One region of the Kaistia sp. SLG-1 genome, then DNA from elsewhere that is predicted to be linked to it. Evidence: predicted binding sites of a transcription regulator. Region 1 holds the regulator's gene; the other holds the start of a gene.
What was found. The regulator HrcA, encoded in region 1, represses chaperone genes, less so after heat shock. The targets are predictions, from matches to a motif close to GTTAGCACTCNCNNNNNGNGAGTGCTAAC.

Region 1 (5,975 bases):
ATGGAGTCCGGCCCGGTGATGCGCACGACGCTGAAGCCCTCGGCCAGCGCATCGGCGATCAGCCGCGCCTTTTCCGCCGCGAGCTGCTTGGCGCTCAGCGCGCCGGGGGCGGAGGGATCGGGGCTCAGAAGTCCAGGTCGGCGTAGTGCACCGCCGGCGGCACGCCCCGCACCACGTCGCTCAGCAGCGGCCGGAAGGACGGCCGCGACTTCACCCGGGCGTACCACGCCTTCGCCGCCTCGTCCGCCTCCCATGGCACCTCGCCAAGATAGTCGATGCAGGAGATCTCGGCGGCGGCGGCGAAATCGGCGAGCGTCAGCTCGCGCCCGGCCAGCCAGTTCCGCCGTGCCGCCAGATAGCCGATATACTGGACATGATAGCGGATATTGGCGCGGGCGGCGCGGATTGCCGCCGGATCGGGCGACGTATTGCCCTCGCCCGTCTTCATCTGCCGCTTGTAGATCTTCTCGTTGATGAGATAGCCGGTCACCTCGCCATGGAGCTTGCCGGCGAACCACTCGACCAGGCGGCGGACCTCGGCGCGATCGGCGGCGTGCTCCGGCATCAGCCGGACCTCGCCCATGCGCGCGCCCTTGGTCTCTACCAGATATTCGGTGATCACCGATCCGCCGGCCACCACGGACTCATTGTCATCGATGAAAACCGGCAGCGTGCCGGCCGGATTGAGGGCCAGGAGCGACGCGTTGCGCACCCAGGGCTTCTCTTCGACGAATTCGACGGTCTCGTCATACTCCGCCAGCACGAGGCGGGCGTAGCGGGAGGCTGGGGAAAACGGATGATGGTGAAGAAATGGCATCGGCTACGCAGGTCGAGACTGGGGGATGCGGGGCGATTCTGCCGCGACAAAAGAAATTGCGAGAACGGCTTGAGCGCCCGCATATAGGCCTCGATTGTGGCGAGTATCAAGCCGAATCGCCGTTTAAACCTCAACAGCAATCGCAGGAGCGATGATGGATATCCCAGGTTTGCTGGACGCGCTTGTGCTCGGCCTGATCGAGGGCCTCACGGAATTCATTCCCGTCTCCTCGACCGCCCATCTGCTGCTGGCCGGGCACTTCCTCGGCTTCGACAGCCCGGGCCGCGCCTTCGAAGTGCTGATCCAGCTCGGCGCCATCCTGGCCATCCTGACCGTCTATTTCGGGCGGCTGCTGAAGATCGTGCACGATCTCCCCTCCGATCCGCGCACCCGCCGCTTCGTGTTCGGCATCCTGCTCGCCTTCCTGCCCGCGGCCGTCATCGGCGCCGCGGCGCATGGCTTCATCAAGCAGGTGCTGTTCGAAAGCCCGATCCTGATCTGCACCATGCTGATCCTCGGCGGCTTCGTGCTCCTCATCGTCGACCGGCTCGACCTCAAGCCGCGCTATCACAACGCCATGGACTTCTCGCTCGGCATGTATCTTGGCATCGGCTTCGCCCAGTGCCTGGCCATGGTGCCCGGCGTGTCGCGCTCCGGCGCCTCGGTCGTCGCGGCGATGCTGTTCGGCAGCGACAAGCGCTCGGCGGCGGAGTTCTCGTTCTTCCTGGCGATGCCGACCATGGTCGGGGCGTTCGCCTACGACCTCTACAAGACGCACGACCAGATCACGACCGCCGGCGCCTGGAACATCGTCGTCGGCTTCATCGCCGCCTTCATCGCCGGCGTCTTCGTCGTCCGCCGGCTGCTCGATTTTGTCAGCCAGCGCGGCTTCGCGCCCTTCGCCTACTGGCGCATCGTCATCGGCGCCATCGGCCTCGCCGCCGTGCTCACCTTCGGCTGAGACCGGCTGCCATCCGCCCAGCAAAAAGCCCTCGCCAGATGACTGGCGAGGGCTTTTTTGTACCGATCGAAGAAGCGCCGGGTCAGGCCGTGCGCTTGTGGTCGAACTGGCCGTGCGGCTTGAAGCGCTGCAGGTAGGCCGGCAGGACGGCGAGCAGGTTGCTCGGATTGATGCCGATGCCGGTCAGCGTGCGGCCCTCCGCCTCGGCGGCGACCGAGACGATGTTGTCCTGCTTCAGGAGCCGGACCTGGTCGACCGTCAGGAGCGGCTTCGGCAGCCACTGCGCGATCGAGGCGCCGTAATGCGCCACAGACCACGGCACGGAGACCAGGAGCGGCTTGCGCTCGATCTCGGCCAGCAGCAGCTCCATGCAGCCGCGGAAGGTCTTCACCTCGGGTCCGCCGAGCTCATAGATGGTGCCGCCCGCGAGCTCACCGTCGACGGCGCGCGCGATCGCCTCGGCGACATCGCCGACGAAGACCGGCTGCAGCTTCGTCGCGCCGCCGCCGATCAGCGGCAGGAAGGGCGAGATGCGGGCGAGATCGCCGAAGCGGTTGAAGAAATTGTCCTCCGGCCCGAAGACGATCGACGGGCGGAAGATGACGGCGCCCGGCAGGGTCTCCAGCACGGCCGCCTCGCCCAGCGCCTTGGTGCGGGCATAGGCCGACGGAGACTTCGGATCGGCGCCGAGCGCCGACTGGTGCACCAGCGTCTTGATGCCGGCGGCGCGGGTCGCCTCGGCGACGGCGCGGGCGCCGAAATTGTGCAGCACCGAGAAGTTCTGGCGGCCGCTTTCGGCCAGGATGCCGACCAGGTTCACGACCGCGTCGGCGCCTTCAACGGCGCGATCGACCGACCAGCGATAGCGCAGATTGGCCTGCACCGGCATGATCTGGCCAACGGCGCCGAGCGGCTGCAGGTGGCCGGCGAGATCGGGCCTGCGCACGGCGACCCGCACGCGCCAGCCGCGCTTGGCGAGCGCGCGCACGACATGACGGCCGATAAAGCCTGAGCCTCCGAAAACCGTGACCAGTTTGTCGGTACCCGTCGCCATGTTTCGTCTCCATAATCTTTGAACCGTTCTCATATCGGCTCGTCGCGGCGCTGTACAGACGGCAGAGGGTCGCGTCTACGGACCGATCAGGCGGCCGACCAGCTTGGCGGTGTAATCGACCATCGGCACGATGCGGGCGTAGTTCAGCCGCGTCGGCCCGATCACCCCGAGCACGCCGACGACCCGGCTCTCGCTGTCGCGATAGGGCGACACCACCAGCGAGGAGCCGGAGAGCGAGAACAGCTTGTTCTCCGAGCCGATGAAGATGCGCACGCCCTCGCCCGCTTCGGCGCTGCCGAGCAGATGCACGAGTTCGCGCTGCGTCTCGATATCGTCGAACAGCAGGCGGATGCGCTCCAGATCCTCCGCTGCCTTGACGTCGTCGAGAAGGTTGGCCTGGCCGCGCACGATCAGCGTATCCGGCCGGCCGCCGCTCGCCTCGACCCAGCTGGCGAGGCCGGTGTCGACGAGCCGCGCCGTGAGCTGGTCGAGCTCGGCCCGCGCCTGCTGCTGCCGGCGGCTCAGCTCGGCGCGCGCCTCCGCCAGGCTGCGGCCGCGCAGATGCGTGTTCAGATAGTTGGTCGCCTCGACCAGGCTCGACGGTGTCGTGCCGGGATCGAGGTCGATCAGCCGATTCTCGACCGAGCCGTCCTCACCGACCAGCACCACCAGCGCCCGCGCCGGCTCGAGGCGGACGAATTCGATATGCTTGAGCCGCTGGTCGGACTTCGACGCCAGCACGACGCCGGCGCCGCGCGACAGGCCGGAGAGCATCCGCCCCGCTTCCGACAGCACGTCGTCGACCGAGCGCCCGGCGCCGCCGCCGGCAACGCGGCTCTCGATGTCGCGCCGCTCGTCCGAGGTGAGGTCGCCGACTTCCAGCATCGCATCGACGAAGAGGCGCAGCCCGCTCTCCGTCGGCAGCCGGCCGGCGGAGGTGTGCGGCGAATAGATCAGCCCCAGCCCCTCGAGGTCGGCCATGACATTGCGCACCGAGGCCGGCGACAGCGCCATCGGCAGGATACGGGCAAGATTGCGCGATCCGAGCGGATCCCCCGTCTCCAGATAGCTGTCGACGATCCGCTTGAAGACCTCGCGCGAACGCTGGTCGAGCGATGAAAGCATCGACGCCCGCGTATCCGGAATCCTGTGATCGGCGGTCACGACGCCTGTTCCTCTCCTGAGATGAAGCGCGGAATTCCGCGATCTCCTTGATTAAGTGTCGATTTTGCCACCGGGTTCAAGCAGGGCTTTACGTTTCGAGCCGCCGGCCTGTACAAGCGGACCAACGAAACAGCCAGGATACCCCAATGCGACCTTCGAAACGCGCCGCGGACGCCCTGCGTGCGGTAACGCTTGAACGCGGCGTTGCCAAGCATGCGGAAGGCTCCTGCCTGGTCAAATTCGGCGATACGCATGTGCTCTGCACCGCCAGCCTCGAGGACAAGCCGCCATCCTGGCTGCGCGGTTCCGGCAAGGGCTGGGTGACGGCCGAATACGGCATGCTGCCGCGCTCGACCGGCGACCGCATGCGCCGCGAGGCGGCGACGGGCAAGCAGTCGGGCCGGACGCAGGAAATCCAGCGCCTGATCGGCCGCTCGCTGCGCGCCGTCGTCGATCTCGTCCATCTCGGCGAGAAGCAGATCACCATCGACTGCGACGTGCTGCAGGCGGATGGCGGCACCCGCACGGCCTCGGTCACCGGCGCCTGGATCGCGCTCTATGACTGCGTGCAGTGGATGAAGTCGCGCGACATGGTCGGCCCGAAGGTGATCCGCGATCACGTCGCCGCCGTCTCGGTCGGCATGTATCGCGGCACGCCGGTGCTCGATCTCGACTATGCCGAGGATTCCGAGGCCGAGACCGACGCCAATTTCGTCATGACCGGCTCGGGCGGCATCGTGGAGATCCAGGGCACCGCCGAAGGCAAGCCGTTCAACGAGGAAGAGCTGGCCGCGATGCTGCAGCTCGCCAAGGCTGGCATCATCGATCTGGTCGAACTGCAGAAGCTGGCGATCCTCTGATGAACGCACCGAACCATCGACTGTCGTCCGGCGACACGCTCGTGCTCGCTTCCCACAATGGCGGCAAGCTGCGCGAATTCGCCGGGCTGATGGCGCCGTTCGGGCTCAAGGTCATCTCGGCGGGCGAACTCGGCCTGCCGGTTCCCGACGAGACCGGCACGACGTTCGAGGAAAACGCCGCGATCAAGGCGCATGCCGCCGCCAAGGCCTCGGGCTTCCCGGCGCTTTCCGATGATTCCGGCCTCTGCGTCGACGCGATCGGCGGCGATCCCGGCGTCTATTCGGCCGACTGGGCGGCGCCCGACGGCGATTTCGCCCGCGCCATGCGCAATGTCGAGGAGAAGCTGCAGCAGGCCGGCGCCGTGACGCCGGACAAGCGCACCGCGCATTTCGTCGCCGTGCTCTGCCTCGCCTTCCCGGATGGCACGACGCGCTACTATCGCGGCGAGATCAACGGCACGATGGTCTGGCCGCCGCGCGGCGACATCGGCTTCGGCTACGATCCGGCCTTCCTGCCGGATGGCCATGAGCGTACCTTCGGCGAGATGGTAGCGGAAGAAAAGCACGGCTGGTCGGCCGGCCGCACCGATGCGCTGTCGCACCGGGCGCGCGCCTTCGCGCTGTTCGCCAACGCCGAGCTCGGGGCCTGATCCCGATGTCCGCTCCGATCGAACCCGGATTTGGCGTCTATGTGCACTGGCCGTTCTGCGCGGCGAAGTGCCCGTATTGCGATTTCAACTCGCATGTCCGCCATCAGGGGGTCGATCAGGAGCGTTTTGCACGCGCCTTCGTCACCGAGATCCAGACGATGGCGGCGAAGTCGCCCGGCAAGACCGTCAACTCGATCTTCCTCGGCGGCGGCACGCCGTCGCTGATGGACCCGAAGACGGTCGGCACCATCCTGGACGCGATCGGCGCGGCCTGGAACGTCGCGCCCGACGTCGAGGTGTCGATGGAGGCCAACCCCTCCAGCGTCGAGGCGGAGCGCTTCCGCGGCTATCGCGCCGCCGGCGTCAACCGCGTCTCGCTCGGCGTGCAGGCGCTGAACGACGCCGATCTGAAGGCGCTCGGCCGCATCCACAATGTCGAGGAGGCGATGCGCGCCATCGACATCGCCCG
Region 2 (5,975 bases), 1.7 Mb from region 1:
CGGCAAGGAACTCTGCGCCGAGGCGATCCACAACCGTTCCGGCCGCGCCGGCCGGCCTTTCATCGCGATCAACTGCAGCGCGATCCCCAAGGATCTCATGGAAAGCGAGATCTTCGGCCATGTTCGCGGCGCCTTCACCGGCGCCACCGACACGCGCCAGGGTGCGGCCGAGCTCGCCGATGGCGGGACGCTGTTCCTCGACGAGATCGGCGAGATGGACCTCGCCTTGCAGGCGAAACTGCTGCGCTTCATCCAGAGCGGCGTCGTGCAGCGGGTCGGCGACGGCACCAGCCGCCGGGTCGACGTGCGCATCGTCTGCGCCACGCATCGCGATCCCACGGCCGAGATCGCCGCCGGACGTTTCCGCGAGGATCTCTACTACCGGCTGCACGTGCTGCCGATCCAGCTGCCGCCGCTGCGCGAGCGGCCGGAGGACATACTCCCGCTCGCCTCCGCCTTCCTGTCGCGCTATGCGGCCGAGGAAACGCGCGGTTTCCGGGGCTTCGAGCCGGCGGCGGCGGCGCTTCTGATGCGCCATGCCTGGCCCGGCAATGTGCGCGAGCTGCAAAACGCCATCCGCCGCATGGTCGTGCTGCACCAGGGCAGCGAGGTCACCGTCGCCATGCTGCCGCCGCCGATCCGTGCCGCCTCCGCGCCGGTTCGGGGCAGCGAATGGACGGATCCGGACCGCGCTTCGCTTGGCGCCGTGGCGCCGTTCTGGGAGCAGGAACGGTCGATCATCGAGAGCGCCATCGAGGCGCATGGTGGCAATATCGCGCGCGCCGCGGCGGCGCTCGAGATCAGTCCTTCGACGATCTACCGGAAGCGCCAGGCCTGGCAGGAGCGGCGCACGGCATAAGCCGTTGGCGAGCCGAATTAATCCTCATTTGTTGAATCGCTTGCACGCGACGCGCCGGAACGGCATGTTCGCGCGAAATGGGGTGGCGCGGACGTTCTGCGTCCGAGATGAGGGGAAAGTCATGATGGACGGGGCGTCCCGGATTTCCGGGATTGCGGTGGCGGGTGCGTTGCTGTTCGCGGTTTCCGGCGCGGCGTTCGCCGGCGAGGTCGCCGACAAGGCCGCCGCCGCGGAGACGCTGCTTCAGGCAGGCAAGGCGGCCGACGCGCACACGGCCCTCGACCAGGCGGTCGACGCGTTCTGGAAGTCGGCGCCGCTGACCCTGAAGAACGCTCGTTTCGTCAACGAAGCCAAGGGTTTTGGCGACTATGTCGAGCATCCGGGCTCGAGCTTCGCGCCGTCCACGACGCTGCAGGTCTATGTCGAGCCGCAGGGTTTCGGCTGGCAGGAGGTCGATGGCGGCTACAAGATCGCCTTCGCCTCCGATGTCGAGATCCGCAATGCCGGCGGCCAGATCCTGACCAAGTCGGCGGCTCCGGCGGTGCTGGAGAAGACCAGCCGCAACAAGAACCGCGAGTTCCAGGTCACCGTCGGCTTCCAGCTACCGGCGCTGAAGCCGGGTAACTATGTGCTGGTGCTGACCGTCACCGACCAGGCGACGGGGCACTCGGCGCCGGTCGAGCTGCCGTTCACCATTTCCGGCTGACCGACTGCCGCCGGACTGTGTCCGACATCACTGCGTCCGCGCCCCCGCGGATGCATGACGGCGGGCATATCGGACAGGCTTTTCCCCTCGATCGGTTGCGGCGCGCTGCATGACCTCCGTCTATGATCTGAAGCCGCGCTTCCAGGCGCTGTTGCGCCCGCTTGTTAGCGTTTTGGTAACCAAGGGCGTCACCGCCAACCAGGTGACGCTGGCCGCCATGGTCGCGAGCCTCGCGACCGGGCTGGCGCTCTGGGGACTGGCCGGTTGCCGGCTCAGCCTGCTGCTCCTGCCGCTAGTGCTCTTCCTGCGCATGGCGCTGAATGCCATCGACGGCATGATCGCGCGCGAGCACAACCAGCAGAGCCGGCTGGGCGCCATCCTGAACGAGGTCGGCGACGTGGTTTCCGACGCCGCGCTCTATCTGGCGCTGGTGCCGGCCCTGGCGCCGTTCGGCGCGCATGGCTGGCCGATCGTGCTCTTCGTCGTCGCGGCGATCCTGACCGAGTTCGTCGGCGTGCTCGGCCAGACGATCGGGGGAGGGCGCCGCTATGACGGACCGATGGGCAAATCCGACCGCGCCGCCGCGATCGGCCTTATCGCCTTCCTGATCGCCGTCGGCGTGCCGGGCGGCGCGTGGCTCGACTGGATCGTCGCACTGCTGGCGCTGCTTGCGCTCTGGACCACGGTGAACCGGGCGCGGCGCGCGCTCGCAGGCGGCTGACATGGACGGATCGATCCTCTCCTTCAAACTCTTCGGCTGGTCGGGCGCCAATGTCGTGACCCTGGCGCTGGTCGTGCTCGGCCTCGCCATCGCGACCGCGCTCGTCTGGTCGCGGCCCGAGCCCTCCGGCGAGGATCCGAAGGCGACAGCCAAATATCGCGAACTGCGCGCCCGCATCGGCAGCTGGTGGGTGATGGTGGCGCTGCTGGTCGGCGCGCTGGCGCTCGGCCCAACCGCGATGATCGTGCTGCTCGGCTTCGTCAGCTACCTGGCGCTCAAGGAATATCTGACCATCATCCCGACGCGGAAGGCCGACCGGGTGGTGCTGCTCGTCGCCTATCTCTGCGTGCCGATCCAGTACTACTGGGTCGGCATCGGCTGGTACGGCATGTTCGTGATCTTCATCCCTGTCTACATGTTCCTGATCCTGCCGGCCGCCATGGTGCTGCGCGGCGAGACGCAGGGCTTCCTCAGGGCCGCCGGCACGCTGCACTGGGGGCTGATGATCACGGTCTTCTCGGTCAGCCACGCCGCCTATCTGCTGGTCCTGCCGCCGCCCGGCGCGCCCTCCGGCATGGGGCCCGGCCTCTTGATCTTTCTTCTGATCGCGACCGAGTTCAACGATGTCGCCCAGTTCCTCGCCGGCCGCCGCTTCGGCAGGCGCAAGATCACGCCCAAGGTGTCGCCCAACAAGACCGTCGAGGGTTTTGTCGGCGGCCTGATCGCGACGACGCTGCTCTCGATGGCGCTGGCGCCGATCCTGACGCCGATCGGCCTGCCGCAGGCGGCCGCGATCGGCGTGCTCCTGGCGACCGCCGGTTTCTTCGGCGACATCGTCATGTCGGCGGTGAAGCGCGACCTCGGCATCAAGGACACCGGCACGATCCTGCCCGGCCATGGCGGCATCCTCGACCGCATCGACAGCCTCGTCTTCACCGCGCCGGTCTTCTTCCATGCCGTCCGCTATTTCTATTTCTGAGACGCGCATGACCCCTCGCGATTTCCTGCGCCTCGCCTTCTTCGCGCTTCTCGTGCGGCCGTTCCTCTTGGTCGCGATCGGGCTCTCCGTCCGGCATCGCGAGCGGCTGCCGAAGGATGGCCCGGTGATCATCGCCGCCAACCACAACAGCCATCTCGACACGCTGGCGCTGATGTCGCTGTTCCCGCTCGCCAAGCTCAGGAAGGTGCGCGCCGTCGCCGCCGCCGATTATTTCCTGCAGAACCGCTGGCTGAAATGGCTCGCCGTCGACCTGATCGGCATCCTGCCGATCGAGCGCGGCACGGGCAGGGGCGGCGTCGATCCGCTGGCGCAGGCGCTCGCCGCCCTCGATGCCGGCGACATCCTGATCATCTTCCCCGAGGGCTCGCGCGGCGAGCCGGAGATGCGCCAGGCGTTCAAGCGCGGCGTCGGCCACATCGCCCGGCGCCGGCCGGACATTCCCGTCCTGCCGGTGTTCCTGCGCGGCTTCGGCAAGGTGTTGCCGAAGGGCGACCATCTTCCCGTCCCATTCTTCTGCGACGTCGTGGTCGGCGAGGCGATGACCGGCGCGGGCGAGGGCTTCATGCAGCGCCTCGAAATGGCGGTCGACGCGCTCGGCCGCGAGACGCCCAGCCCGGAATGGGTGTGAGGCGGCTTAGGAAAGCGGCCGAGGCGGGGGCGTCAGCCGCCTCCCAAGGATGGAAAAATCCTCCCGTCGCGCTATTGCGGTCTCCTTGACAATGCGGACCCCGGCTCCTAGATCGGGCTGGCCTGCTAGCACTCACCCCCGGTGAGTGCTAATGCACCCCACATTGGCGGGCGGTCCGCACCGGATCGCCCTGCACGCGAGGAGAGATCAAACATGGCATTCCGTCCTCTGCACGACCGCGTCGTCGTCCGTCGCGTTGCGTCGGAAGAGAAGACCGCCGGCGGCATCATCATCCCGGACACCGCCAAGGAAAAGCCGCAGGAAGGCGAAGTCGTCGCCGTCGGCACCGGTACGCGTGACGACGCTGGCAAGCTCGTCGCTCTCGACGTCAAGGCCGGCGACCGCATCCTGTTCGGCAAGTGGTCGGGCACGGAAGTCAAGATCGACGGTGAAGAGCTCCTGATCATGAAGGAGTCGGACATCCTCGGCATCATCGAAGGCAAGGGCAAGGGCAAGTAAGTCGCGCAGGGTTTCCCTGAACGCGATTTATTCCTGTCCGGCACAACCTCTAAGGAGCTCATTCAATGGCTGCTAAAGACGTAAAGTTCTCCGCTGACGCGCGCGAAAAGCTGCTGCGCGGCGTCGACATCCTTGCCAACGCCGTCAAGGTGACGCTCGGCCCGAAGGGCCGCAACGTCGTCATCGAGAAGTCGTTCGGCGCGCCCCGCATCACCAAGGACGGCGTCTCCGTCGCCAAGGAGATCGAGCTCGAGGACAAGTTCGAGAACCTCGGCGCCCAGCTGGTCCGCGAAGTCGCTTCCAAGACCAACGACAAGGCTGGTGACGGCACCACCACCGCGACGGTTCTCGCTCAGGCGATCGTCAAGGAAGGCGCCAAGTTCGTCGCCGCCGGCATGAACCCGATGGACCTGAAGCGCGGTATCGATCTCGCCGTCGCCGAGGCCGTCAAGGATCTCGTGCAGCGCTCGAAGAAGATCAAGACTTCCGAGGAAGTCGCCCAGGTCGGCACCATCTCCGCCAATGGCGAGAAGGAAATCGGCCAGATGATCGCTTCGGCGATGCAGAAGGTCGGCAACGAGGGTGTCATCACCGTCGAGGAAGCCAAGACCGCCGAGACCGAGCTCGAAGTCGTCGAAGGCATGCAGTTCGACCGCGGCTACCTGTCGCCGTACTTCGTGACCAACGCCGAGAAGATGGTCACCGAGCTGGACGACCCCTACATCCTCCTGCACGAGAAGAAGCTCGGCAACCTGCAGGCGATCCTTCCGGTCCTGGAAGCCGTCGTCCAGTCGGGCAAGCCGCTGCTGATCATCTCGGAAGACGTCGAGGGCGAGGCCCTGGCCACGCTCGTCGTCAACAAGCTCCGTGGCGGCCTGAAGGTCGCAGCCGTCAAGGCTCCGGGCTTCGGTGATCGTCGCAAGGCCATGCTCGAGGACATCGCTGTCCTGACGGCCGGCCAGGTGATCTCGGAAGATCTCGGCATCAAGCTCGAGAACGTCACGCTCGCTCAGCTCGGCCGCGCCAAGAAGGTCACGATCTCCAAGGAGAACACGACCATCGTTGACGGCAACGGCAAGAAGAAAGAGATCGAAGCCCGCGTCAACCAGATCAAGGCTCAGATCGAAGAGACGACGTCGGACTACGACAAGGAGAAGCTCCAGGAGCGTCTCGCCAAGCTCGCAGGCGGCGTCGCGGTCATCCGCGTCGGCGGCGCGACGGAAGTCGAAGTCAAGGAGCGCAAGGACCGCGTCGACGACGCGCTGAACGCAACCCGCGCTGCCGTTGAAGAAGGCATCGTCCCGGGCGGCGGCACGGCTCTGCTGCGCGCCAAGAAGGCCGTCGAGAAGCTGAAGAGCGACAACGCCGACATCAATGCCGGCATCAAGATCGTTCTCCGCGCTCTCGAGGCTCCGATCCGTCAGATCGCCGAGAATTCCGGCGTCGAGGGTTCGATCGTCGTCTCGAAGGTTCTCGAAGGCAAGGGTGACACCTTCGGCTTCGACGCCCAGACGGAGACCTTCGTCGACCTCGTCGCGGCCG

Region 2: groES (co-chaperone GroES) is a predicted target of HrcA. The motif match lies at 4,039-4,067, and genes of this name have one in related genera.

What each region holds. Positions count from the first base shown of each region.
Region 1 is NZ_AP048544.1:107,438-113,412, reverse strand. It holds gene queG (tRNA epoxyqueuosine(34) reductase QueG) at 1-128, opposite strand, end outside; gene AC6HZP_RS00525 (glutathione S-transferase family protein) at 125-817, opposite strand; gene AC6HZP_RS00520 (undecaprenyl-diphosphate phosphatase) at 972-1,778, shown strand; gene AC6HZP_RS00515 (complex I NDUFA9 subunit family protein) at 1,861-2,832, opposite strand; gene hrcA (heat-inducible transcriptional repressor HrcA) at 2,908-3,957, opposite strand; gene rph (ribonuclease PH) at 4,143-4,856, shown strand; gene AC6HZP_RS00500 (non-canonical purine NTP pyrophosphatase) at 4,856-5,506, shown strand; gene hemW (radical SAM family heme chaperone HemW) at 5,512-5,975, shown strand, end outside.
Region 2 is NZ_AP048544.1:1,817,552-1,823,526, forward strand. It holds gene AC6HZP_RS08015 (sigma 54-interacting transcriptional regulator) at 1-859, shown strand, start outside; gene AC6HZP_RS08020 (hypothetical protein) at 981-1,565, shown strand; gene AC6HZP_RS08025 (CDP-alcohol phosphatidyltransferase family protein) at 1,675-2,286, shown strand; gene AC6HZP_RS08030 (phosphatidate cytidylyltransferase) at 2,288-3,265, shown strand; gene AC6HZP_RS08035 (lysophospholipid acyltransferase family protein) at 3,273-3,914, shown strand; gene groES (co-chaperone GroES) at 4,128-4,433, shown strand; gene groL (chaperonin GroEL) at 4,499-5,975, shown strand, end outside.